Linked DNA regions of Desulfurobacterium sp. TC5-1. Each later gene encodes a partner of the first gene's protein in a complex. Links are inferred from orthologs where the notes say so. Each region holds a gene or a part of one and is shown in the gene's direction. Other genes may lie near its edges. The genes, in order: dnaG and dnaB.

Evidence for each region.
Region 2: the proteins of dnaG (region 1) and dnaB are in contact, whole or in part, in a crystal structure (PDB 2R6A), measured with the Geobacillus stearothermophilus proteins. The link is inferred for Desulfurobacterium sp. TC5-1 from one-to-one orthologs. Residues at the interface, in WP_049624496.1 of Geobacillus stearothermophilus: Lys456, Leu457, Leu458, Pro459, Ala460, Asn463, Ala464, Leu467, Leu535, Leu536, Ile537, Ala538, Gln544, Glu545, Asp548, Tyr549, His552; in WP_033016901.1 of Geobacillus stearothermophilus: Ser13, Glu15, Ala16, Gln18, Glu91, Leu92, Asp94, Ala95, Val96, Pro97, Thr98, Ala99, Ala100, Asn101, Tyr104, Tyr105, Ile108.

What each region holds. Positions count from the first base shown.
Region 1 is NZ_ATXC01000001.1:610,201-622,572, forward strand. Bases 9,421-12,372 are described here. They hold dnaG (DNA primase), read left to right. Parts: upstream 9,421-10,049; coding sequence 10,050-11,696; downstream 11,697-12,372. Other genes in these bases: H153_RS09120 (LysM peptidoglycan-binding domain-containing protein), read left to right, coding at 9,421-9,944; rpoD (RNA polymerase sigma factor RpoD), read left to right, coding at 11,714-12,372. Outside these bases: H153_RS09840 (diguanylate cyclase), read right to left, coding at 1-781; H153_RS0103065 (penicillin-binding transpeptidase domain-containing protein), read right to left, coding at 873-2,105; H153_RS0103070 (DNA double-strand break repair nuclease NurA), read left to right, coding at 2,185-3,246; bioA (adenosylmethionine--8-amino-7-oxononanoate transaminase), read right to left, coding at 3,243-4,601; H153_RS0103080 (spherulation-specific family 4 protein), read right to left, coding at 4,594-5,349; H153_RS0103085 (hypothetical protein), read left to right, coding at 5,436-6,059; H153_RS0103090 (PD-(D/E)XK nuclease family protein), read left to right, coding at 6,059-8,635; H153_RS0103095 (hypothetical protein), read left to right, coding at 8,818-9,171; more of H153_RS09120, read left to right, coding at 9,168-9,420. UniProt on the Escherichia coli protein: RNA polymerase that catalyzes the synthesis of short RNA molecules used as primers for DNA polymerase during DNA replication.
Region 2 is NZ_ATXC01000001.1:1,105,001-1,117,416, reverse strand. What follows is about bases 5,082-8,077. They hold dnaB (replicative DNA helicase), read left to right. Parts: upstream 5,082-5,851; coding sequence 5,852-7,303; downstream 7,304-8,077. Other genes in these bases: H153_RS0105715 (hypothetical protein), read left to right, coding at 7,380-8,077; trpE (anthranilate synthase component I), read left to right, coding at 5,082-5,833. Also shown: H153_RS0105760 (TlyA family RNA methyltransferase), read right to left, coding at 1-179; fluoride efflux transporter CrcB, read right to left, coding at 176-553; H153_RS0105750 (ATP cone domain-containing protein), read right to left, coding at 550-1,704; endolytic transglycosylase MltG, read right to left, coding at 1,719-2,729; H153_RS0105740 (CDP-alcohol phosphatidyltransferase family protein), read right to left, coding at 2,726-3,319; H153_RS0105735 (hypothetical protein), read right to left, coding at 3,413-3,649; H153_RS0105730 (TetR/AcrR family transcriptional regulator), read right to left, coding at 3,646-4,209; more of trpE, read left to right, coding at 4,337-5,081; more of H153_RS0105715, read left to right, coding at 8,078-8,570; H153_RS0105710 (FecR family protein), read left to right, coding at 8,580-9,314; H153_RS0105705 (hypothetical protein), read left to right, coding at 9,326-11,656; H153_RS09445 (MBL fold metallo-hydrolase), read left to right, coding at 11,674-12,416. UniProt on the Escherichia coli protein: The main replicative DNA helicase, it participates in initiation and elongation during chromosome replication. Travels ahead of the DNA replisome, separating dsDNA into templates for DNA synthesis.

The sequences.
Region 1 (12,372 bases):
TAAGAGGATAAAAAACGTACGAATATTTTCCGTGTGCCCACGTGCCTTTTTTAAGAATAGATTCCTTAAATGCCTCTTTTATGTGAAAATAAAGGTAATTACCCTTCTTTAAAGAAGCTTTCTGAACAAGTTTTTTATAAACGTTCCTATCAAGATTCCGTCTTAAAACACTATCTTTTAAAAGGTAAAAAACATTTGCATTAATGGGATCCTGAAGAATCTGCCTCAACGTTTCAATATGAATCCCAAAAGACAGAGCACCTACGACCCTACCCTTGACAGATATTGGATAAGAAGCTCTCAAGCCCGGAAAACGTTTACATATGTAAAAATAAGCAGCAGGCTTAAAAGCGGTCTGTATCCAGAGAATATCCTCTCTTACTTTTGCTTCCCGTGGTTCTGAGGTCATTTTGGCAAAAGAAAACCAGTTCATCTTAGGATATTTAAAAAAATGCATCTCCTCAATATGAAAATCGCTATGGAGCTTCTGCCACAAAGGTGTAAATTCTGATTTCAGTATAAGAGGATTACCCAATTCATAAGACTTTCTAACAGAAGAATCTTTTGAAATCATTAAAGCTTCTGATAACAACCACTTTTTTGTTGTCTCTATCATTTGAACAACATACTTTCTTTTGTGGTTAAAAAACCTTTTCCTCAAGGAAATTTCAAAATGCATTTGAGCCTTTATAAAAAAATAGCCGGCAACAGCAAAGATTATAATTATAAAAACTGTTAAACTCAAGAAATTTATCTTAAAGTCAGCTTTTCTTATATTCATTTGTAAACCCTATATGCTTATAAGGAATCCTATTTATAATAATGTATTATTTTTGCAAATAAGTCAAGAAATTAAACAGGTATCTAAATTTTCACTTCTGACGCTCTGCAATAAGAAAATTGCTGTGTATCATAGATAGTATAGCAAGAGCGGAAATATCGTAACCGGTGATGTAATATCTCGCTTCGTTAACAGCCACCGAGGCAACGGCCAACTTTTTATCACCGTCCTCGACAAAACCGGTAAACCACTCACACCTGCCTTCAGGATAGTTAAGTTGAGAGAGCGTTCCTGTTTTACCACCAATAGTGAGGTAAGAATATCTCCTGAGGCGACGGAAAAACTTCTTGTCAGAGGCTGTTCCAAATCTGACAGTGTCAAGCATCATTTTTTTTATTGTTTCTGCCGTCTCTTTTTTTATAACACGCCCCAAAACGTGAGGACGATTCTTATAAATGACTTTCCCCTTATACCTTACCTCTTCAATCATGGAAGGCAGCACCATAACACCGCCATTTTCTATAGTAGCCGAAATGAGAGCCTCGTGTAAAGGACTTGTCCTCGTTTCTCCCAAACCGGCTGCAATTAAAGCAAGGTCATAATCGTCAAGAGGTTTCCTGATAATACCCCACGGAAAACCGTAATCTTTCCTGTTAAATCCAAACCTGTAAGCATAATTAAGAAGTCTCTTTTCCCCTATAAGCCTACCGATAACACCAAAGTAAGGATTAGAAGAATAGGCAAAGGAGTGGAACATGTTTCTCGGAATTATATAGTTACTTTTAAACCAGACTTCGGGAGAACAGGAATCATCGTGACCTCGTGTTATTAATCTCTCTTTCGGATCTATGCCAAACTCAAGAGCTGCAGCTGCCGTAATTATTTTAAAAGTAGATGCCGTAACAAACGTGTTCCTGATTGTCAAATCAGGATAATTTAAGCTGCTAACGGCTGCAATCACCTTACCGGTGGAAGGTTCTATAGCAACAAAAGCACCGTATTCTAATTTATATCGCTTAAATTCTCTTTTTATATCCTTCTGAATTTCAGGATTTACAGTAAAAATCACCTCTGTACCATTTAAATCTCTATAAACATATCTACCATCCTCTACATGAGCTTTTTTAAAAAGGGTGAATTGTAACGTAAAATTCCCGTTTAATTTATCAAGAAAAACTTCGTACGGTTTCTCTGGTCTCTCTATTTCTGTTTTGCCACCTATATTTGCCATTGAATTAATAATATAGGGATAAATTACAATGGCAAAAATTATCGCAAAAGCAAAAAGCCAGTATCTTAACTCCTTCCTCTTAAAATCAGCCATTAAATCACCTTCTCCCGATTCCATTTATGAAAATGCTGGTTTAAAATATATTCCAACTACTTATCGTATGGAAGGCTAAATGAGCATCAAAGGATATCTGATAGAACTTGCAGAAAAAAAGAAAAACTCCATAACTACCGACTTTGAAACCATTTCTTTAGAAGCCCTCGGAAAGGCCAGCGAACTGTGGAAAGAGTTTGAAGGTGAGGAAATAAAAGCCACAATAGGAGCCGTTGACGGAAGCTTAAACAAGAAAGAGTTCCTCGGATTTGTTGTTTTTGCCGTAGCTGCATCGTCTGTTTTCTTCAACGAATCAGGAAAAAATGAGGAAAGAGAAAGCTATAACATAGACATAGATGTTCTAAAACCCTCAGAATACTCTGACTCAAGAATCAGGCTTTTTATGGGTATTCTTGAAATAAAAGAACTCCTTAAACTATATAAGGAAGAAAATCCCGACATTATGCTTATCGACGGTTCCATTGTAGGAGACATAATAAGGCCAGTATCGTTCACCTTCCAGATTGAAGACGAAGAAAGAGAATACGTTGAAAACTGCCTTTTCCCCGAACTAAAAGAAACCTTCTCTCTAAATTCTATAAACTCCAGGGCTTTTCACGAAAAAATTGTAAAAGACGTAAAACCTGAAAAATATCCTGTTATTGCAGGTTACCTTGAATATCTTGAATATTTATTATCGATAGAAAAATTGCTCAATGTTGCGGAAGACAGAATAGTAGCCATATCAAAGAGATCCTCTTCAAAAATTTACAACTTCAACTCTATCATGCCTGATATATTCATCTTTCAAATGGCTGATGTACCTTCCGGATACAGCAACCCCGTTGAGGTAGAAATATCACCTGAAAAAAAGTACAGGTTTCCTGAAATATTTGAAGATTCTTTCAGAAAGCGCAAAATAAACGTTTTCTTTGCAAAATTTACCACAGACGTGTACAAAATAGAAACAAACCTTCAACCTGAAAAGGTAATGGGAGCATTAAAAGGTACGATAGTAAGAAACTATCCCTACCCTCTAAAATTAGCCCACGACTCCGTAAAAATAGACAACCATACGATGGAAAAGATAATATCTGTCCTGTCAATCCATTTTAGAACAGGAAGGGAAGGGGTGGATTAACCACCCAGAACCTCAACAATTGCATCTTTGTAAGTCTTAACCATCAGTTCTATCTCTTCCTCTGATATGGCGAGCGGAGGCATCATTACAAGCGTAGGACCTAAAGGTCTTGTGAAAACGCCCTTTTCTATTATCCGTCTTGAAACACGCCTTCCAACATCGTCCTTCCAGGAAAATCCTTCTTTAGTCTCCTTGTTTTTTACCAGTTCTATGCCAACCATAAAGCCTCTACCACGAATATCACCCACATGCTTCAAGTCAGACAGGTGAAAATTCAACTGTTCGTAGAGAAACTCTATCTTGGGCAAAAGAGCTTCAGGCCATCCCTTCTCTCTAAAAAGCTTTAAGTTCTCAAGTGCAACTGCACAACCGAGCTGATTTCCCGTAAAAGTGTGTCCGTGGAAGAACGTTTTTCCACTCCCGTAATCTCCGCCCCAGAAAGCTTCGTAAACATCATCCGTAGCAAGAGTTATAGCCAAAGGCATATATCCGGCTGTTAACCCTTTAGAAACAGCCATAATGTCAGGAACAACATCTTCCCACTGACAAGCAAACATTTTACCGGTTTTCCCAAAACCGGTAGCAACTTCATCAAGTATGAGCAAAACACCGTATTTATCACAGAGCTCTCTTACTCCCTTTAAAAATCCTTCAGGATGAACGATAATACCGGCGGCCGCTTGAACGAGAGGTTCCATAACAACAGCCGCTATCTCATCACCCCTTTCTCTCAGGATAGATTCCATAATAGAAAGAGAATATTCTTTACATTCATCTTCTGTTCCGTCAAACCTGTATGGATGAGGGGAAGGGACCTTGAACGTTTCAAACATGAGTTCCCTGAACATTGAATGAAAAAGATCTATTCCACCTATACTGACAGAACCTATCGTATCACCGTGGTAAGCCTCTTCAAGCTTTATAAACTTGGTTCTCTGTTTTTCTCCCTTTAGTTGCCAGTACTGATAAGCCATTTTAAGTGCAACTTCCATCGCCGTAGAACCGTCATCCGAATAAAAAACGTGTTTTAAACCTGGCGGGGCAATATCCACTATCTCCTTTGCAAGCTGAACGGCAGGAACGTTTGTTAAACCTAATAAAGTCGAATGGGCAATTTTGTTTGCCTGAGCATAAAGGGCATCATTTAACCTTCTAACGTTGTGACCATGAACGTTACACCAGATTGAACCGACAGCATCAAGATACCTGTTGCCATCAACATCATAAAGCCAGCATCCTTCACCTTTCTCTATCACGATTGGTTCATTCTTAACGTACTCGGCCATCTGAGTAAAAGGATGCCAGACAAAAGTTTTATCCCACTCTTTCAGTTGATTTGCATCTATCCTATTCATTGTATCCCTCCTTTAAAAGTTCAACCTCCTTATTCCAGTAAATCGGAACCCTATCAAAAGGTAAAGTGTCATTATCATCAGTCACATAAAGGTAAGAAACGTCAGTGGATAAAAGAACATTTGACATTTCACCTTCAGAAGCACCGTATATTATACAGCTGCTTTTTTCGGGAAAATCGGAATAGCAACCGTAAGTCTCAAACACATCGTAACTGTTTTCAAAAACAACAACATTATCGGCAAAGGAAAAATACCCCTCCGGAGGTCTTGTTCCCGGATTTAAAACAACAAAATAGTTTCCCTTAGATTTTATATAACCATACAGCGTTTTGTAATAATCAATATTGCCGGTATCGTTATCACTTGTTACTTCATCAAGGAAGAAACCTTTTATCCCCGGGTAAAGGCTTAACCAGGTATCAATGTCAGCTTCTACTTCAGACAACGGTCTCTGAGCGTATGTTGTGTAAACATAACCTACAGGAAGAAAACCCCTATCATTTAAACTTTTTATCATTTCTGTGTAATTTGGATCTTCAACACTGCCCGGTCCTCCTTCAAAGGCAGGATTTAGAACAATTATCGGAGAAAGTTCAGCAGGAAGCGAAAGAATCTTTTCCCAATTGGAATCAGTCAAATCCGGGTAAAAGTATGCAGGTATCAGGATTTTATGCTCCGGTGCTTTTTCAACCCTTACGCCGCACGATGAGATGAGAAAGACAGAAAGAAGGAAACACCATATCCTCATAAAACCTCCGGAAAACAAAAAGACCTTTTTAAACTTCGGAGAATAAATTTATAATTTAAATAATCATACCGCTACGGAGGCACGGAATGAAACTGATAAAAAGAGTGATCACGACAGTTGCTTTACTTGGCATATTTACAACTTCATACGCCATGAACTACAATGAGATAAAAATTGCCTATCACAAATCTTTCACATATGAGAAAGCCAGAGACTATAAGGACGCCATAAAAGCCCTCATGCCCGTTTACGAAACTTACCCCAAAGGATACACGGTCAATCTGAGACTTGGATGGCTTTACTACCTGATGGGGAAGTACAAAAATTCAGAGGTTCACTACAGAAAGGCGATGGAAGCCATTCCTTCTTCGGTTGAAGCAAAACTCGGTCTTTCCCTTCCACTTATGGCAGAAAAAAGATGGGCAGACGTGGAATCATTAATGTATAAAGTGATAAAGACGGATTACTACAACTTTTATGGAAACTTAAGACTTGCCGTAGCTCTTAGAAACGAAGGAAAAGCCAAACTCGCAGAGCAGATAGCAAGAAAAATGCTCGCACTCTACCCATCAAACGTTGCATTCCTTACAGAGTTAGGGCTTGATCTATTTGCCCAGGGAAAGAAAAAGGAAGCGTACGCTACATTCAGCGACGTTCTTATTCTTGACCCCGAAAACACGGTCGCAAAACATTATCTTGGAATTAAATAATGACATTTAAGGATATCCCCGAATTTATAGCGGACAAAATAGAAAGCGGCAAACCGTACATAGCCGTAAGAGAACTTTCTTCAAGACTTCTCCTTGAAATATGTAAAATCCGTAAAAAACCTATAATAGGAAAAGTTGCAGGCACACTGCAGGAACTTGCTCTGCAACTGATTCAAAAAGACTTCCTGAATCCCGGAATAATGACAGAACAGGAACGACTCTTCATAGTCAGAGATGCCATAAGAAAAACGGGAATTCCCCACTGGAGAAGCCCTTCTTATGTAGAAATAGTTGATAACAGGATAAGAGAACTAAAAGAACATAACATTGAAACAGAAACCCTGCGGAAATGCGCAGAAAAAGTCAACGGAAATCTTTCTAAAAAGTTGAAGCTAACCGCTAAAATCCTCGATAATTACAACTCACTTATAGGAAAATACAAGAAGTACGACATTTTTTCACTGTTTGAATCAGCAAAAGGGAAAAAACCGGAATATAGCGAAATTATACTCTTTTTCCTTCCACAAATACTTCCTCTTGAAGTGGATTTTCTGAACTCAATAAACACACCTATCACTGTAATAACTTTTAAAGACAACGGCTCATTTTTCAGTAAGTTAAGTAAAGAAAACCTAAAATTAGTTCAAAACTGGAAAATTATTGAGGTTGAACCGGCAGATATTGCGAAAAACTTCTCTTTTAAACCAGAGGGGAAAATTGACAAAGTAAAGTTAACGGAAATTTCCTATACCACGGAGAGCGAAGGCATTAAAATTGTTGTCTCTTTTGTTAAGAAACTCTTATACGAAGGCGTTCCTCCAGAAAAAATAGCCATTGCAGGAAGGAATCTCGAAGGAAAAGAACTGCTGTTTTACGAGGCATTCAGAGAAGAAAAAATTCCCTTCTTTTCCCAGTACAAAGGTATTCCTGTTAGTTTACATCCGGCCGTCAAAAAATTTTTATCCAGCGTAAAAAACGACGAAGAAAAAACCATAAAGGATTGGTGTAAGGCACTCAAAGAATCAGCTGAAAAAGAAAACATAGAAGAAGAACTCGTAAAAGAACTTGAAACACTAAACCGAGAAATCGTCGCCCTAACCGAATCCAATATCATAGAGAATAACAAAATCAACGGTAAGGAATTTCTTGAACTTTTAAAAATTATAATGAAAAACAGAACCTTTCTTATATCAGAAGAAGAACCCTTCGGCGTGTTTGCAGGTACACCGGAAAATGTACCATCAGCACTTCCAACCCACATACTGTTTTTCGATTTCTCATCGGGTACCTATCCCCGCTCATTCCCGTTCGATCCAGATTTCAGCTACCAGGAAAGGGAAGAAATAAACCGGATTTTAAACCTCAACAATCCGATTTTAGAAGCTCTACCGGGGCGAGAAAAACTGATAATGTATGAGTTCCAAACATTCTACAATGTCCTTGCCACAGATCCTCAAGAGATGATATTTACATACCATATAGATAAAGGCAGTTCCACGTTCCTTTCCATACTAAAAACCTACACAAATCTGAAAAAAGAAAGTAGAAAATTTGTTTCCGCAAAAGCAAAAAGGCTCCTCTCTATATACAAAGACAAAACCAACGCTCACACACCTATAGAATGGGGAATTGTCAGATGGAAAGAAAAAATAGAAGGCGCTAAAGAAATGAACTTCATTTTTGACTCCAACTTCATAGGCAAATACCTGCCCAAAAACCTTTCTGTAACTGACGTTATATCTTACTTTGATTGTCCAACAGAGCTTTTTTTCACAAAGATCGTTGGTTACAAAAAGACCACAACCGTAGAAGCCCTTGAAGGACAGATATACCATGAATTCATAAGGCGGTATTTTTCAGAAGGTGGAAATCCGGAAGAACTGTTTGAAAAAGTTTTCAAAGAATTCACTCAAAGTGTGGATGAAGAGCGGATCTTTCTCCACAAGCCTTTTATCAAATATAACATTTTAAAATTTATAGCCGACTGGCAACCAAAAAGTAATGTTTACAAGCAGGAAATAGATGTAGAGGTAAAAATAGATGACATAACTCTATCTGGGAGAATAGACTGGGTCGAAAAAAAAGATAAACACATAGAAGTCATAGATTTTAAAAGAGGAAACGTAAGTACAGACGAGTATGATCCGGGAAAGAAAAAATCATTTCAGATAATTTTATATGGACTCTCCCTTGCAAGAGAAAAGGATGTCGTTAAAGCTGTGAAAAACTGGAAACACAAACAGATAAACTTTGCATTTATAAGCATTCCCAAATTCAACAAAAAAAGTGAAGAGAAAAACTGGCTGAAATATTTTGAAGGAAAGAGAATAAGAAAAGAAATCATGTCATCCATTACGTGGGTAGTAACAGGATATAGAATGATAGAAAAAGGGTTTTTTGCACCCCTTGGCATTAACCCTTATAAACCAAGTCCAAAAAATAAAGAAAAACTTTTCAGCTTTAGAGAATCAAATATGTGCCCCTATACCCACACTTTAACCCAAAAGCAGCTAAATATTTACAGAGAAAAAGTGCAAAAAATGTTTAAACGTATTAACAAAAAGCTCTGGGGCTAACTTATAACCTGAAAAAGCATCTATCCACCACTTAACACTTTTTAAGCTTCCCTGAATATATTAATCTAAAGGCAAATTAAAACGTTTATTTTTAAAATCCTGAGAATTTACTTGACAGATTAATTAAACAGAGATATGATAAAAGTCAGGAGATTGTATGTATCTAACTAACGGAGGGTATGATGAGAAAGAAATTACTGTTGGGACTTATACTGGTTCCACTGGCTATAACAGCCTCCTGCGGAACTGCCAAGAAAGAAGTTAAAGTTACACCCGAGCAGCAGAAGGAACAGGTAGAGCTCAAAGAAAAGTATCAGAAACTGTTAGACGAAATTGACACTATGAAAGATAAACTCACTAAAACTAAAGAAGAGAAGGCTGCTACACAAGAGAGAATAACTTACCTTGAAAACCAGATTGCAGCTCTTGAAGCTGAAAAGGCATCTCTTCAAAAAGAACTTTCAACCATGCCTTCAAAGGAGAGCCTTGAACAGGAACTTCAGGCTCTTCAGGCTCAGTTAGGGGGTGAGCAATGAGAAAGTTAACCGCAATAGTCACAGCAATGCTTATCTCTTGTGCGATTTCTCCAGCATTTGCAGCTGGAACATGTTCATCAAACATCTCAAATTATGAAACATGCACAGCAACAAATTCAACTGAAAATGCAACAGGAAATACAACAGAAAATGCAGCAATTCAAAAACCAACTGAGGCTACTTCGTATGAAGAATTAATGGCCCAGTACAAAAAAGCTCTTGCAGAATACAACAGTTTAAAGGCTGAACTTGAAAAAGAAGAAAAAGAGCTTGCCATGCTTAAAGCTCAAGAAGCTGAACTTGAACAGAGGTATAACGCTCTTTCCTCAGACGTTGAAGCTCTGAAACAGGAAATAGAATACAGAAAGCAGCTTGAAGCAAAGATTGCAGAGCTTAAAGCAAAACTCGCAAAAGCCGGCAACAAAGTAGAAATGCTCCGAAGAAAGTTCATGGCACTTCCTAAAAGCTACCGCGTCGTAAGAGGTGATACTCTATGGGGAATTGCTTCAAAAAGCTACATTTATAACGACCCCTGGCAATGGCCTCTAATATACAGGGCAAACAGGAACAAAATAAAAAATCCTCACCTTATTTTCCCTAAACAGGTGTTCACTATACCGAGAAATATAACAGCCGAAGAAGTGATAGACGCAAGGAGACAGGCTCTAAGAACCCCTCCACCTCCAGGTGCAAAAGTTATAAAAGTCGGCCCTGTTAGAGCTGAAGACGTTCCAAAAACAGCAACCGATTACTTCCTTTTCATGAACAAATAACCGTTGAGGGGGGAAAGTTCCCCCTCCATTTCTCTTGACTTATCCACAGATAAGAATAATTTTAATGGTGCGTTCTCTTTACTACTTTTAAAAGAGGTGATATAATTGGGGAGAAAAAAAATCCCCCACTCTTTTGTAGAAGACTTGCTATCAAGAGTTGACATCGTTGACATAGTGTCAAGGTATGTCTCTCTCAGACAGGTAGGCCGCAACTTTTCAGCCCTCTGCCCCTTCCATCCAGAAAAAACTCCCTCATTTGTCGTAAGCCCGGAAAAGCAAATATTTAAATGCTTCGGCTGCGGCGTTGGTGGTAACGCAATCACCTTCATAGAGAAGTACGAGAATCTATCGTTTTACGAAGCGGTAAAGAGGCTCTGTGAACTTTCAGGCATTGAATTTCCATCAGAATTTTCAGAGGAAGATTCTGAAGCCGATACAGTATTTGAAAGCGCCAACAAAGCAGCAAAATTTTTCCACTCAAAAATAGACAGAATAAAGGAATATTTGAAAGCCCGTTCAATAGATAAAACAAGCGCTGAGAGATTTCTAATAGGATACGCACCCGCCGATTACCACAACCACCTCAAAATAAATAGAGAAATACTCAAAAAGCTAAATCTTATAACTGAAAAAGGTTACCCATTCTTTAAAGAGAGACTCATCATTCCCATATTCAACCACAGTGGCAAAATTGTAGCGTTTGGCGGAAGAGCACTCAAAGCAACTCAGAAACCAAAGTACATCAACAGTCCAGAAAGCGAGATATTCCACAAAAACAGCATCCTTTACGGATTTTTCCAGGCAAAAGAACGGATTTTAAAAGAAAAGGAAGCTGTTGTAGTAGAAGGTTACTTTGACGTCATATCCCTGTTCCAGGCAGGAATAGAAAAAGCGGTAGCTCCCATGGGAACTTCCTTAACAGAAAACCATGCTAAAACGTTGAAAAGATACGCAAATCGGATAATTCTATTTTTTGACGGCGATGAAGCTGGCGAAAAAGCCACACTGCGTTCTTCAAAAATTTTCACAGAGTTAGAAGTTGAACCTTTTATCGTCCGTCCACCGGAAGGTGAAGATCCTGATTCCCTCGCAAAGAAATCACCTGAAAAGCTTAAAAAACTTCTGTCAGAACCAATTCCGCTCATCCGGTACCTCATAGAAAAAGTTGAAAAGGCACCACTTGAAATGCAGGCAGAAGAGATAAGAAAGGTCATCGACGTATTCTCACCTATGAAAGACAAAAATCCCTTCAAATTTAAAAAATTCCTCTCAGAACTATCTGCCGTTACAGGTGCAGATATAAAGTGGCTTAAAAAGCAGGTGCCGCAGTATAGAAACAGAAAAGATGCAGAAAAAATCGAAAAACCCATAATACCTGAGTATGAAAAAGCTTTCATCAAAGGCATGATAGAGGGAAAAATACCCGTAAACCTCGACATATCACCAAACGTCTTCGTATCAGACGATTGCAGAAAACTTTTTGTTCTTTTCAAGATGAAAGGAAACATACCTTCATCGATAGAGATAGAACAGGAATACCCTGAACTTGGTGGAACAATCGCAGAAATAGCACTTACCGAATTTACCGAAGAGGAAATAAAGGCTTCTCTGTGCAGAATTGTCAAGAAAGAGTTAGACAGAAGATTGAAAAACACAAAAGGCTTCATTGACAGGAAAAGGCTGAAAGAACTGTGTGTCAATCTAACACCTGAGGTTGGGGGAATTGAGGAAATTATTTCTTGCATCCATTAAATCAAGGAGGTGCAGCGTTGGAGAAGAACAGCTTTGAAGAGCTGATAGCCCTGGGGCGAGAGAAGGGCTATGTAACATTTGACGAACTTATAGAGCACATCGACGAAGAAGCTCTCACCCCGGAACTCTTAGAAGAGCTGATGACGCAACTTGACGAGTACGATATAGACATTATACCAAAAGAAGGTGCCGAAGCCATAGATCTGTCAAAGCTCCAGATAACGATATCACCTGATACGCTCCCCCGTTCTGATGACCCCATAAGGCTTTATCTTAGAGAAATGGGCGGCATCCCCCTCCTTAAAAGGCATGAAGAGATAGTCTTAGCAAAAAGGGTTGAACTTGGAAGAAAAGCACTTGTCAGGTACCTTCTGAAAACGAGAGAAGTTTTAGACTTTGTTCTTAAAGCAGAAGAAGAAATAAGAGCTGAGAGATTAAAGGTAAGAGACATTCTCCGGTCACCTGATGACTTCGCTGAGGGTGGTGAATCAGAAAGACGAAAAAAGTTTTTCGCTATAACCGGAAAAATCAGAGAACTCCTGCCGGAGTTTGAAGCAAAGTACGAAACGTACAGAAAAAGACCGAGGAGCAAGAAAGCAAAGAGGGAACTCATAAAAGTGTGGGCTCAGATCAACACACTTTTAAGGAAACTTCCAATATCATTTTCCATATACGA
Region 2 (12,416 bases), 490 kb from region 1 along the record:
TAAGGAATATCTTTACCTTTCAGTTCTATCTTCGCGTCAACAGAAATCTTTGTTCCCGCTTTGTCAACAATATTACCATCGACTAAAACCTTGCCTGCCATTATAAGGGCACGTGCTCTTTCCCTGCTTTTTACAAATCCTCTGTCAACAAGAACCCTATCCAGTCTCTCTTTCTTCATACCATTCTCAAGAATTTCGTGTAAAGATACATGCCGGTAACTGTTGCCGTTAAGCAGAGAAATACATTCAGAGCAATATTCATAATGCCCTGAAGAACAAGGCCATCCTGAATAAGAGCAACCGTTTCATAGCTGAATGATGAGAATGTGGTTAAAGCTCCTAAAAAACCGGTGATAAAAAGGCCCTTCCATTCAGGGGCAATGATATCTTTGAACAGCATCGCAAGGATACCGATGATAAAACTCCCCAGAACATTCACTGTAAGCGTACCGAAAGGAAATGTGCTCCCGGTAAGCTTCTGAACAAAGCCAGCAATAAGAAACCTTGAAATGGCCCCTAAAAATCCTCCAATTCCAACGTAGAGAAATATCATGATATTTCCACCTCTTTGAGTAGTCTGTCCGTTATAACCTCTATTGCCTTCTGCCTTGACTGGTCAAAGTCTATGTTGTCTATTATAGGGATTCCTTCTTCTTTTGCAAGCTTATAGAGGTAGTCCTGAATGAGCCTTATGGATTTAAAATTTTTTAAATACTTTTTACTCGTTCTCTGAGAAATCTTTTCCCGGGTCTTAAACCGGCTTTTGTGAATATCTTCATCAAGTGTGGTGAGAAGTATTGGAACAATATGGGCCTTCTCAATTTCTTTAGATTCTTTAAAAGCCCCGGGAATAAGGTGAATGCCCTCAACTATCAAACTGACATTTTCCTTTATGGCTCTATCAATAATAGCCTGAACGCCTGTCAATACTTTCTCAGACTGGTCAAGATAACCATAAATTATCTTTTCCTCTTTAGGCATTTCCCCGAAACGGTAAATGACTTTACCGGCCTCGTAACTTGAAACGTGAATAGAAGGAACAAGATCTTTTGAAATCATCTTTCTCATAACTTCTCTAACAGAATCGGTAGAAACCATCCTGTTGATGTCAAAAATCGTTGTAAGCTCTGCGGCAAGTTTTGACTTTCCGACGCCGGTGGCACCAGAAATCAGAATAATTATCGGTTTTTTCAGATTTTTAAGTTTCCTCCATACAAGGTACCTTGCCGCCACCTCTTTACCGTATCTCTCGGTCAAAATTCTTTCAACGAGAGATCTTATCTCTTTACGCTTAACACTCTGCTTTCCGGAAAGTCTTAAAACCTTTTCAACGCTTTTAGCTATCTGGAAAGCTTCAGCGGTGTCAAGGCCGGCACTCCTTATTGAGTTGGCAAGAATACCTTTTGAAAATGGTACTGAGGCTCTGCAGTTATCCTCTTCAACTAAGATCTCTTTGTTTTTAAGATAATTTTTGTACTTTTTTGCTATTTCTTTACCATAGGACTCCTTAAGCTCTTTATAAACTCTCTTTGAAAGTTCTTTAAGTGTTATCTCGTCTTTAAAAGTTTTAGCAACTCTATCTGCAACCTTGTAGGAATCATCTATGGAAAGCCCCAGTTTCATAAGAGACTTGACTAAAACACCCCGAGAAAAGGGATATCGTTCACCTGTATCACTTATTACATAACGCCTCTTTTTCTTCAAGTCTCCTCCAGAAACTACCTTACATGTCTATTGTAATACTTTCTCATTTTCGCAAGATGTTCCTTATATGTTTTTGAAAATATATGTTTCCCGTCCACTGCAAAAAAGTAAAGGAACGGTGTATTTGCAGGATACATGGCAGCTTTTATAGAATCGATACCTGGATTACATATAGGTGTTGGTGGTAAACCTTTTCTAAAATAGGTATTGTAGGGTGACTTTATCTTCTCTATATCCTTCCCTTTTAATTCCCTTTTTAAAATCCCTTTTAATCTGTAAGCATAGATAACTGTCGGGTCACACTGAAGAGGCATTTTTCTTATGAGTCTTTTATAAATGATGCCTGCTATTATCGGTTTTTCTGACCTAACGGAAGTCTCCTTTTCAACAATTGAAGCTACCGTTATTAGTTTCTTTATGTCAACGCTACCCAGTGCCTTTTCAACAACGGGGGGTGGTTTGTAATCTCTAAACAGAGGATTCGTCTTCCTCTTGAAATTTTCAACCATTGCATCGATAACATCTTTACAGAAAGCGTCATCACTCACAAGATAGGTATCCGGAAAGAGAAAACCTTCTAAAGATGTGGAATTAAAACCTTTAGAATGGACAAACGTAGCATTGAAGGCAAGTTTTAAAAAACTTTCCTTTTTGCAGTTACGAAAAGAAGCCTCTACGACGGCTGCCACATCAAAAAGATTATAACCTTCAGGTATGACAAACTTCGCATAGTGGACCTGACCTTTTGAAAGAATGTCTAAAATGTCTTTATCTGAATAAATTCCATTTATAGAGTATTCCCCAGCTTTAACTTTAATCTTTTTAAATTTCGCATAAAATTTAGATAAAAATGCTGATTTTATAATGCCACTTCGGGATAATTTAACAATAACCTCGTTGGTAGATTCTCCCCTGTCAACGTAAAATCGTGTATTTATTTTTCTATTGTATGCAAAAAATAGGATTGATTTAAGCATAAAAATAGCAAGAATTAAACATACTGCAATAAACAAATATCTCTTCAATTTTGGGACTCTCTCTTTAAGGCTTTAATTGTGTAGAAGAATCTCTGAAAGGCGGTAAAGTTTGAAAATATGGCAAGAAATAGAAGCATCTCACTGATAAACCCTGTAAACAGAGCAAAAAGAATAATAAAAAATCTTTCCGGCCTTTCTATTAATCCCACTTTACACTCGATACCTAAAGATTCTGCCTTCGCTTTGGCATAGCTGGTAGCAAAGGAACCAACAATAGAGAGCAATCCTAAAACGGCCATAGTTACATCCCGTCTATCAATAGAAAGAATAACAAAAGCTGCAAGGGGAAAGAAGTCAGCGTACCTGTCGAAGAAAGAATCCATAAAAGCACCTGCTTTTGTAACTCTTCCTTTAACCCGTGCGAGAATGCCGTCTAACATATCACATGCTCCGGCGAAAAGAAAAACAAAGCCGGCAATGGCAAACATTCTCCTGTATATAAGAAGAGCACTAATCAGAGAGAGAAAAAAACCCATCACAGTCAGGATATTCGGCGTAACGCCAACCGTATCAAAAGCTTCTGCAAGAGGCTTTAGCATTTTCTGAACTTTGAGTTTAATGTTAGTGGAACTTATCATGACAACCGCCCTGATAAAGTGTTAGCTGTATTATACGCTAAAGGATAAATAAAAAGGCGGAAATCCCATTCCAACTGGCATGGCCAAAACTTTTCACTGATGATGGATTTTCATTATTGTTTCGTTCATTGTCGCGTTAACTATTCCCGTACAGTTGCCTGCCCTTGTCCTCCGCCGGATTTTATGCTCCTCACCATGATTTTGAATCATTATGCTTTTGCCGCTCCCGGAGCCACTTTTAGAGCCTTTTCCTGCAAAGGCATAAGGCGAAAGAGCAGCAGCAATTGCCGCAAATAAAAATCGTTTTTTAATGGTATTTCTCCTTTTCATTTCTTAATTCCTTCCGTAATTATCTTAAATATGGTTTCCTCTATTGAATCTATATTTTGCCTTATTCTGCCTTTGGCTTCAGAATATACAAGATTCTTAACCGCACCGGACAAGAAAAGCATTACGATTTTACTGTCAAAATCCTTAAAAATTCCTTCCTGCTTTCCCCTATCTATCATCTTTGTAAGCTTGTTTATAAAATTGTCGTACCATGACGACAGACCGAACTTTTCAAGGTCAGCGACCGAAAACGTCCCGACATCTCGAAGAAAAAACTTAAAAAACTCCTTGTTCTCTTCGAAGAAGGTAAAAGCTTCGTGAATATAAGCTCTCAGAGCATCAAGAGGCGGTTTATCCGAGATAGCATTAACGATGCGCCTTTCCATTTCAAAAAGTTTCATCCTGACGACTTCCCTGTAAAGTTCATCCTTACCACTGAAAAATCTGTATATAGTTCCAACGGCTACACCTGCTTCGTGGGCAATCATAGCAACTTTTGCCTCATGATAGCCAAAAGTAGAGAAAACCTTATCAGCGGCCTTTAAAATAGCGTCTTTCATTACATCAACCCCTGAAAGAAAAAAGGTTTAGAATTTCAGAGTTTAATTATACATAAACCGTTAAAACAACATTTTAGGTTCTTTAAGGGTTATAATTCTATCTTACAACTATCTGTGGAGAAAACGGATGAAATTGGAAGACGTAAAAGAGATTGCAGCAAGAGGCTTCAACCTTATACCTGTATACAGAGAGATTGTAGCAGATTTTGAAACACCATTATCTGCTTTTGTAAAGCTCAAAAATATAGGTGCCAGCATACTGCTTGAAAGTGTAGAAGGTGGGGAAAAGTGGGGAAGATATTCCATCATAGGCATTGGAAACTTGATAACTGTTAAGAGCAAGGAACGGTTTGTTGAGATAAACCGTAATGGAAGAATAGAAGTAATAGAGATAGAAACCGACCCTTTAGAAATCTTGAGAGAAGAGTTTAGAAGGTACAGACCTTTTAAAGACGAAAACTTACCCAGAATGTGGGGTGGTTTTTTTGGTTACTTAGGTTACGATACCGTTAAGTTCTTTGAACCAAGAGTGGCAGGTTTTTCTAAAAGAGACAAAGAAGACTCCATGCTGTATGATATGGTCTTTTCAATACCAAGAAATTTAATAATTTTCGATAACGTTTCAAAAACCATAAAAATAATAGGATACATAATAGAAAGGGATTATTCTCCAATAGAGGAAATATACGAAGAAGCTGTATCATCCATCGAAGAGATAGAAAACAACCTCTCTGAAAACACCCCGGAAAAACTTGTTAACAAAGCAATAGCTCCAAGTGAAGAGTGGAAGGTGAACTTCTCCGACTCAGACTTTGTAAAAGCCGTTGAAAGGGCAAAAGAGTACATAAGAGCCGGCGACATCATACAGGTGGTTTTATCAAGACGGTTTGAAAAACCTTTTAAAAGCGATGCCATCACCCTCTATAGGGCTTTAAGGTTCATCAACCCATCTCCTTACATGTATCTGCTTGACTATAACGATTTCCAAATCGTAGGTGCATCACCAGAGGTATTGGTAAGATTGACAGACGGAAAAATTGAAACAAGGCCGATAGCCGGTACAAGGCGCAGGGGAAAGACAGAAGAAGAAGATCTTGCAATGGAAAGGGAGCTCTTATCCGACGAAAAGGAAAAGGCGGAACACATTATGTTAGTTGATCTTGCAAGAAACGACGTTGGTAGAGTAGCAGAAAATGGAACCGTAAAGGTAACAGACCTTATGATCATAGAGAGATACTCCCACGTTATGCACATTGTTTCAAATGTCGTGGGAAAGCTTAAAAAAGGTTTTGATGCGTTTGACGTCCTGAAAGCGTGCTTTCCGGCAGGAACAGTATCAGGCGCACCAAAGGTTCGTGCAATGGAAATCATTGAAGAGATGGAACCTTCGAAAAGGGGTGTTTACGCAGGAGCCGTAGGGTATTTCTCCTTTGACGGAAACATGGATACCGCAATAGCAATAAGAACTGCTATCGTTAGAAAGGACAAGGTTTACGTTCAGGCAGGTGCCGGAATTGTCGCAGACTCAAAACCGGAACTTGAGGTGAAGGAAACTCTGAACAAGGCAAGAGCAGTATTCAAAGCCGTTGAGTTCGCCGAAAAAGGACTTAAATTTCATGACTGACACTTTAATAAGAGGTAAATGATGAAACCCTTTGACATAGAAGCCGAACTGAAAGTTCTCGGAACAGTAATTATTCAGCCTTCATTTGCTTTCAGGGCGGTAGAACTTTTAAATCCAGAAGATTTCTTCAAAAAAGAACATAAACAGTTCTTCAAGTTTCTCAAGATGCTTTTGGCAGAAGGATACACAGAAAATCAGTTGAATGAAATTTTCTACAAAGATGAACTCGAAAAGAGGGGCTTACTTGAAAATGTTGGCGGCGAAGAATACCTCTCGTACATGTTAGAATTTGCCCTTGACAACTATGAGAAGTTTGAATCTGCCTGTAAAATAGTTAAAGATAAAGCCCTCTTGAGAAAGATTATTGATATCACAGAAGAAATTCCAAAAAAGATAGAAGAAACACCTGACCCGGACGTGCTGATAGATGACATAGAGAAGAAGGTTTTCGCCCTCTCTGAAGAAAGAGTAACAAACACATTAGTTCCTGTGTCGGAAATCGTCCCAAAAGTTATTGAGGAAATAGAAGAACTCGCCGTTAAAAGAGAAATGGTTACCGGCATTCCAACCGGTTTTTCTGATCTCGACACCAAAACTTCAGGACTTCAAGACTCAGACCTGATAATTATAGCGGCAAGGCCATCTATGGGAAAAACAGCCTTTGCCCTATCCATAGCCTACAATGTAGCTGTTGAAAGGGGAAAAAGCGTAGCCGTTTTCTCACTTGAAATGTCAAAAGAGCAGTTAATAACAAGACTTTTAGCCCAGGCCTCTGGCGTTCCACTTCACAAAATCCGTTCTGGATTCCTGTCCTCACAGGAACTTGACAGACTTATAGAAGCGGCAGACACAGTAAGGGAAGCACCCATCTACATCGACGACACACCAGGCATATCCGTCCTTGAGATGAGGGCAAAAGCAAGAAGACTTAAAAGTGAAAAAAGCGTCGATCTTATAATCGTTGACTACCTTCAGCTTATGAGGGGAATAAGAAAAACGGAAAATAGACAACAGGAAGTATCTGAAATCTCCCGCTCCCTTAAAGGACTGGCAAAAGAGCTGAACATACCTGTAATAGCACTATCCCAGCTGTCCCGTCAGGTTGAACACCGTTCAGACAAAAGACCCCAGCTTGCAGATTTGAGAGAAAGTGGTTCAATAGAGCAGGATGCGGATGTCGTAATGTTCATCCACCGGCCGGAAGTCTACAAAAAAGATCCACCGCCAGAAGAGAGGGGAATAGCAGAAATCATCATAGCAAAACAGAGAAACGGTCCTACCGGAACGATAACTCTTTCCTTTATAAAAGATCTTACAAGGTTTGAAAACCTGAAAGAAACAGAACTTATAAAAAGTGAAGAAGAGAACCTTGAAGAAGAACCGCCAATAATAATGGAGGAGTCAAAACCTTCCTCACCGCCTGACTTTACATTTGATGAAGGGGATGAAGATTACGGGTTCGAATTTTGAATTCAATTTAATTAAACCAACTTGATATTCTGTTTGTATGATTATAAATTTTAATTAAAACATCTACGGGGATTTAATGAAAAAACTGGCAGTGGTATATCTATCTCTCATTGTATTTACAGGCACCGCTTTTCCAGCAGAAAATTTAGGAAATATGTTTAAAAATCAAGACTACGATGAAATAATTGGAATTCTCCAAAATGTTCCGGAGCAGAGACTTTCAGCAGAGGAGCTACTTTATCTTGGATTTTCCATGTTAATGACCGGAAATTACAAAAAAGGGGAAAGACTTCTCCGGCTATCTTTCCAGAAAAAGCCCCTCCCCGAAACGGGGAAAATTTTAGCAGAAATCTACTTTTCAAGAAGAAACTATCAGAAAGTTATAGAAATATACAAAAAGCTCGGCAGGCATGTTCCTGATGAAGTAAAACTTCTGACTGCTTTGTCTTACAGGGCACTTAATAAAAATGAAACGGCAAAGTCAATAGCTGAACAAATTAAAAATCCGGAACTAAAACTGAAAACAGGACTGCCTGTAAAAACTGTAAAAGTATTTTCTACCATACAATATGACTCAAACCCTCTGTTTATACCGGAGGATGAATTCAAGGAGACGTTCGGTGGCTGGATGATTAACACAGGCTTTAAATATTCGGCAATTTCCAGGAATTCCTCATGGGGAGTAAAAACATTCGTATCTTATCAGATAAACAGAGACAATAGATTTTTAGACTACATTTCTTTATCTCCCTTTTATGAAAGAAAATCAGATGATAAAACAATTACTCTGAGCCCCTATTATATCTACACGGACGATTCATCCTATATACTTGGATTCCAAACAGGCTTAAAAGGATTTTCCCTATTTTCCACATCTTTTACAGCTGGCGGCGAGATAAACCTTGAAACATCAAGCAAAAATGCTCTATATGCAAAAATTAATTCAAAGATAAAAGACATTTTAGTTTCAGTGCTTTACAAAAATTTCGCAAGTTTTCCGGATAAGATTGCGGTAAAAACCGTTCTTACATTAAAAAGAAATATAACAGAGGTTGCAGTATTTATAACTCCTTATCTGAACATGAGATACTATACTGACGGAAGCAGAAATATCATACCGGGATGCAGTGTTATTGTTGAAAAAAGTTTATCAAACTTAACAAAAATAAGTACGGAATTGAGATACGAAAAGGGATTTGGTTCCGGTAGTCTTGAAGACAACTATTCAAGATACGTAGCAGGACTTACATTCTCTGGAAGCTTTTGAGAGGTTGATATGAAAAAATATTTGATAGTAATGTTTCTATTTGCAATACCTCTCAGCGCTCACGGATACGTGGGTAAAATTGTAAAAGCAACGGGAAGGGTGGAAGTAGTCAGAAAAGATACATTTAAAGGTATTTTCTGGAAAAAAATCAGGGGAATTTTTGATGTGGGCGATGTTGTAAGAACGAAAAGAAGAAGTAAAGCCACAATAAATTTTATAGACAAAAGTTCTGTTACAATGTTAGAAAGTAGCAGGTTAATAGTTGAAAGATACATTCCGTCGGGAACGGTCGCCGTAGAAAATCCATATGGAAAAGTGGTGTATAAAATAGTAAAAAGAACCAGAGGAAAATTTATAATAAAAACTCCCGTAGCTATTATAGGAGTGAAAGGGACAGAACTATTTGTTGATTCTTCAATCAACAGAGTCACCGTGATAGTAAATTCAGGACTGGTTGAAGTGAAAAACCTCTTTTACCCTCAAAAATTAATAGAAGTTAAAAAAGGTGAAATGATTACAATTTACCCGGTAAGAAAGCTTTTCTATCCCAAAATTGCTCCTGAAGAGGTGCTGAAAAAAATCTTCTACGAGAGAGAGTCAGCGGAAAAGACAGAATATCCCTCTCTTACACCTTACAACGGTAAAGAAGAGGAGATAATGGAGGAAATGGATGTGGAAAAACCTGAAAAGTCCAGGGCAAACTTCAACATAGAAATTCCTGACACATCAATAGAAGGACTCTAAGGAGGATAGCCGTGCGAAAGCTCTCATTACTTATCTGTTTTATTAGCTCAATACTATTTTCGTGTGGCTACTCCACTCTTTCCTCCGATAATATGGGAAACCTGCGCATAAATGTATCCATACCGGTGGAAAAGGCTGAATTTTTATATGATGTAAAGATAACCATTGATTCTTTAGATATAAATCCCATCGTTAGAGAGTGGGATGATATTTCTGGCGGTGCCCATACATTTGTCTTAGAAGTTCCGGCAGGAGCAGACAGAATATTTGAAGTTGTTATTTATAGAGATATTGATGGACTGAAATATCCGATCTATTCTGGTATTGGAAAAATAGACATCAGCGGTGAAACAACAGTAAATGTGAAACTTAAAAAGCTTTTCGTCACAACGGGAATCTACGGAAATGTCACATCTGGGGAATATCCGTTTATAACTTCCTTTGTAAAAGAAATAAACGCCGACTTTATTCATAATCCACCTGCAGGATTTCGAGACATTTTTTCTGAGTACTTTTTGCCCATTAGCAGCGCCGGCGAGGTTTTCTACAATGATACATACAATAACACGAAATTGATACTGAAAGACTTTTTTCAATCTATAATTCTGAGAAAAGGAACTCTCTCCGTTTTCAACAACGGCATATCCGATCTTATCGAAAACTTATACATATCGGGGATAGACCTTTCTTTCTTAAATTACACGGCTCCTTTCGGACTGTCCGGCTTTACATCCTCCCTGTTTGAATACAACGGAAACGGTTCGTATAAGATGTATTCTTTTAACAGCAACCTATCAACATTGAGAACGGACAATGTAACGATCTCTTATCCGTCCGGCGGAATTTCAAGCAACATCACTCTAATTGACGAAAATGATACAACGGTTTCCGTGAACATTCCCCAATTTGTAAATACAACCTGTAGCTACTCCGGTTACTTTAAGGGAATCTTCTACCCGGCAACCGAAATCGCTTACAACGGAAATTTCACAGTAAATACAAACCTTGACAGCATCTTCATCTTTCCGGAATACGGTAAAACAGGCGACAGCTACTTTACATTTGAAACGTTCGGTGTTCAAATGCCTGTATTTCCCGGAAACTACACCGTAAACACGTACAACTACACATTCAACGAAACACTTCCCGAGCCGTTTGTACTGACAGTCGCGGCCCTTGACGACCTGCTAAACGGAACGCAGGCTGCGATTTTTCAGACAATCATGAACGGCACTGAACTGCATCCGGTAATAGATTTCACAAACCCGGACGGTTACTCTTCTGTCTGCGCAAAAATAGCAGCTTTATCTCCGTTCACAGACTTTTCGGGGATCATTACATCCAACAAAACCGTAACGTCAAACAGCACGGGAATACTCGAAGGCATTACACCGGAAGGAAAGTTTATAAAAGTAAAAACGCCGATTTCCGTAAGTGGAAATTCCCTCTCTTTCAGCTTTAACCCATCACTTTTATCTGAAACATGCAATATAGATTACAGCCTGTCAAACGGAACACTGAAAATGCTTGTAGATGTTAACCCCGCTATCGTGGACTTTTGTGATGTTGACTTCTTGAGCAATGCCACCGTTAAAGGTTACCCTTACGTTGAAGAGACTTCACCGATAGGAGAATATTTCATAATAAAAGGGGCAAAAGAACCGCTCTACTCCGTTAAAGAACTGCCGTCATCGGTTCCGTTTCTCGAAACATCAATTCCAGACGGAACCGAATACATAAGAGTTTTGTGTTACAACAGCCAGCGAAGTCTGGAGATCGGTAAGGTTTTCAAATTAAACTCAGAAATAGACAGCTATACGTTTAAACCAGTGGTAAAAACGGGCAAACTGAACATGGATGTTTTCAAAAACAGCGCAAACTTTACAACAGACTGGGATGAAAGAGCAACCGTCGTTTTATCCAATAACAGAACAGTAGAATTCACAACATCCGATAAAGCACTCCCGTTACAATATTTAATCAACATGGCTCCTGATATCAACGGATATGCCATTAATTACAATAGGGGGGAAAGAGAAGATATTAACATCTCTGTAAACATAGTCGGAAATGAAACAGCGTATGCCATATCCTCCTACTCGGGATTTGACATCATATTGACGTGGGATCCGGCCTCATTCAACGCCACCGGCACGTGTAAGTTCAATATAATAGATTCTGATGGAGGTTCGGCAAACGATACCTGGTCACTTGATTACACAAACGGTACCTATATATACCAGGTTCCTCAAATTCCGGATTTTGTTTATGCTGCAAGATTCTGCAAACTCTCCGACGGCAACTTTTCGGTAATTGCTAAAATATTTAAGCCGATTTACTAAAGACAGGGAAATGAAAAATGATTATAAATGTGGCTGGATGTTACGGTTCAAAAAGCAAGTTAATGAATCTTGTAACATTCATTATTTCGAACAAAGTAGCTGTTGACTGTGGAAATCTCTTTGCAAAAGAAGTAAATCGAGAAGAAATAGAGCACATACTGGTCACTCACAGCCACATGGATCATCTGCAGGATCTACCTTTTTTCATTGACGAAATTCCGTTTAACAAAAACAGAAAAAGCCCACTTACCGTTTATGGAAATGATGAAGTTATACAAACACTCAAAAATCACATATTCAACGGCACCGTCTGGCCGGAGCTTAAAAATTTTAAAATGGCAAACGGTGAAGATGCTGTAATCCTAAAGAGATTGGAAGAAGGAAAACTATTGAGACTTAGCAACCTGACGGTTTACCCTTTAAAGGCAAACCATACCGTTAAAACTTTCGGATTTGCTATATTTGAAGAAAACAAAGGTATCCTGATAAGTGGCGATACGTATAAATGTAAACAGATGTGGAATCTCGTCAAAAATGAAAACAGGATAAAAGCCGTTTTTATTGATGTTTCTTACCCTTCATCCATGGTGGACCTTTCCCGAAAGGCAAAGCATTACTGTGTAAGCGAACTGAAAAAGGACCTCGAAGAAAATAACATTTCAAAAGAGCTTCCCATCTATGCTTACCACCTTAAATTTCCGTTTGTTGAAGAAATAAAAGAAGAGCTTTCCAAACTAAAGTGGAACATTAAAGTTCTATC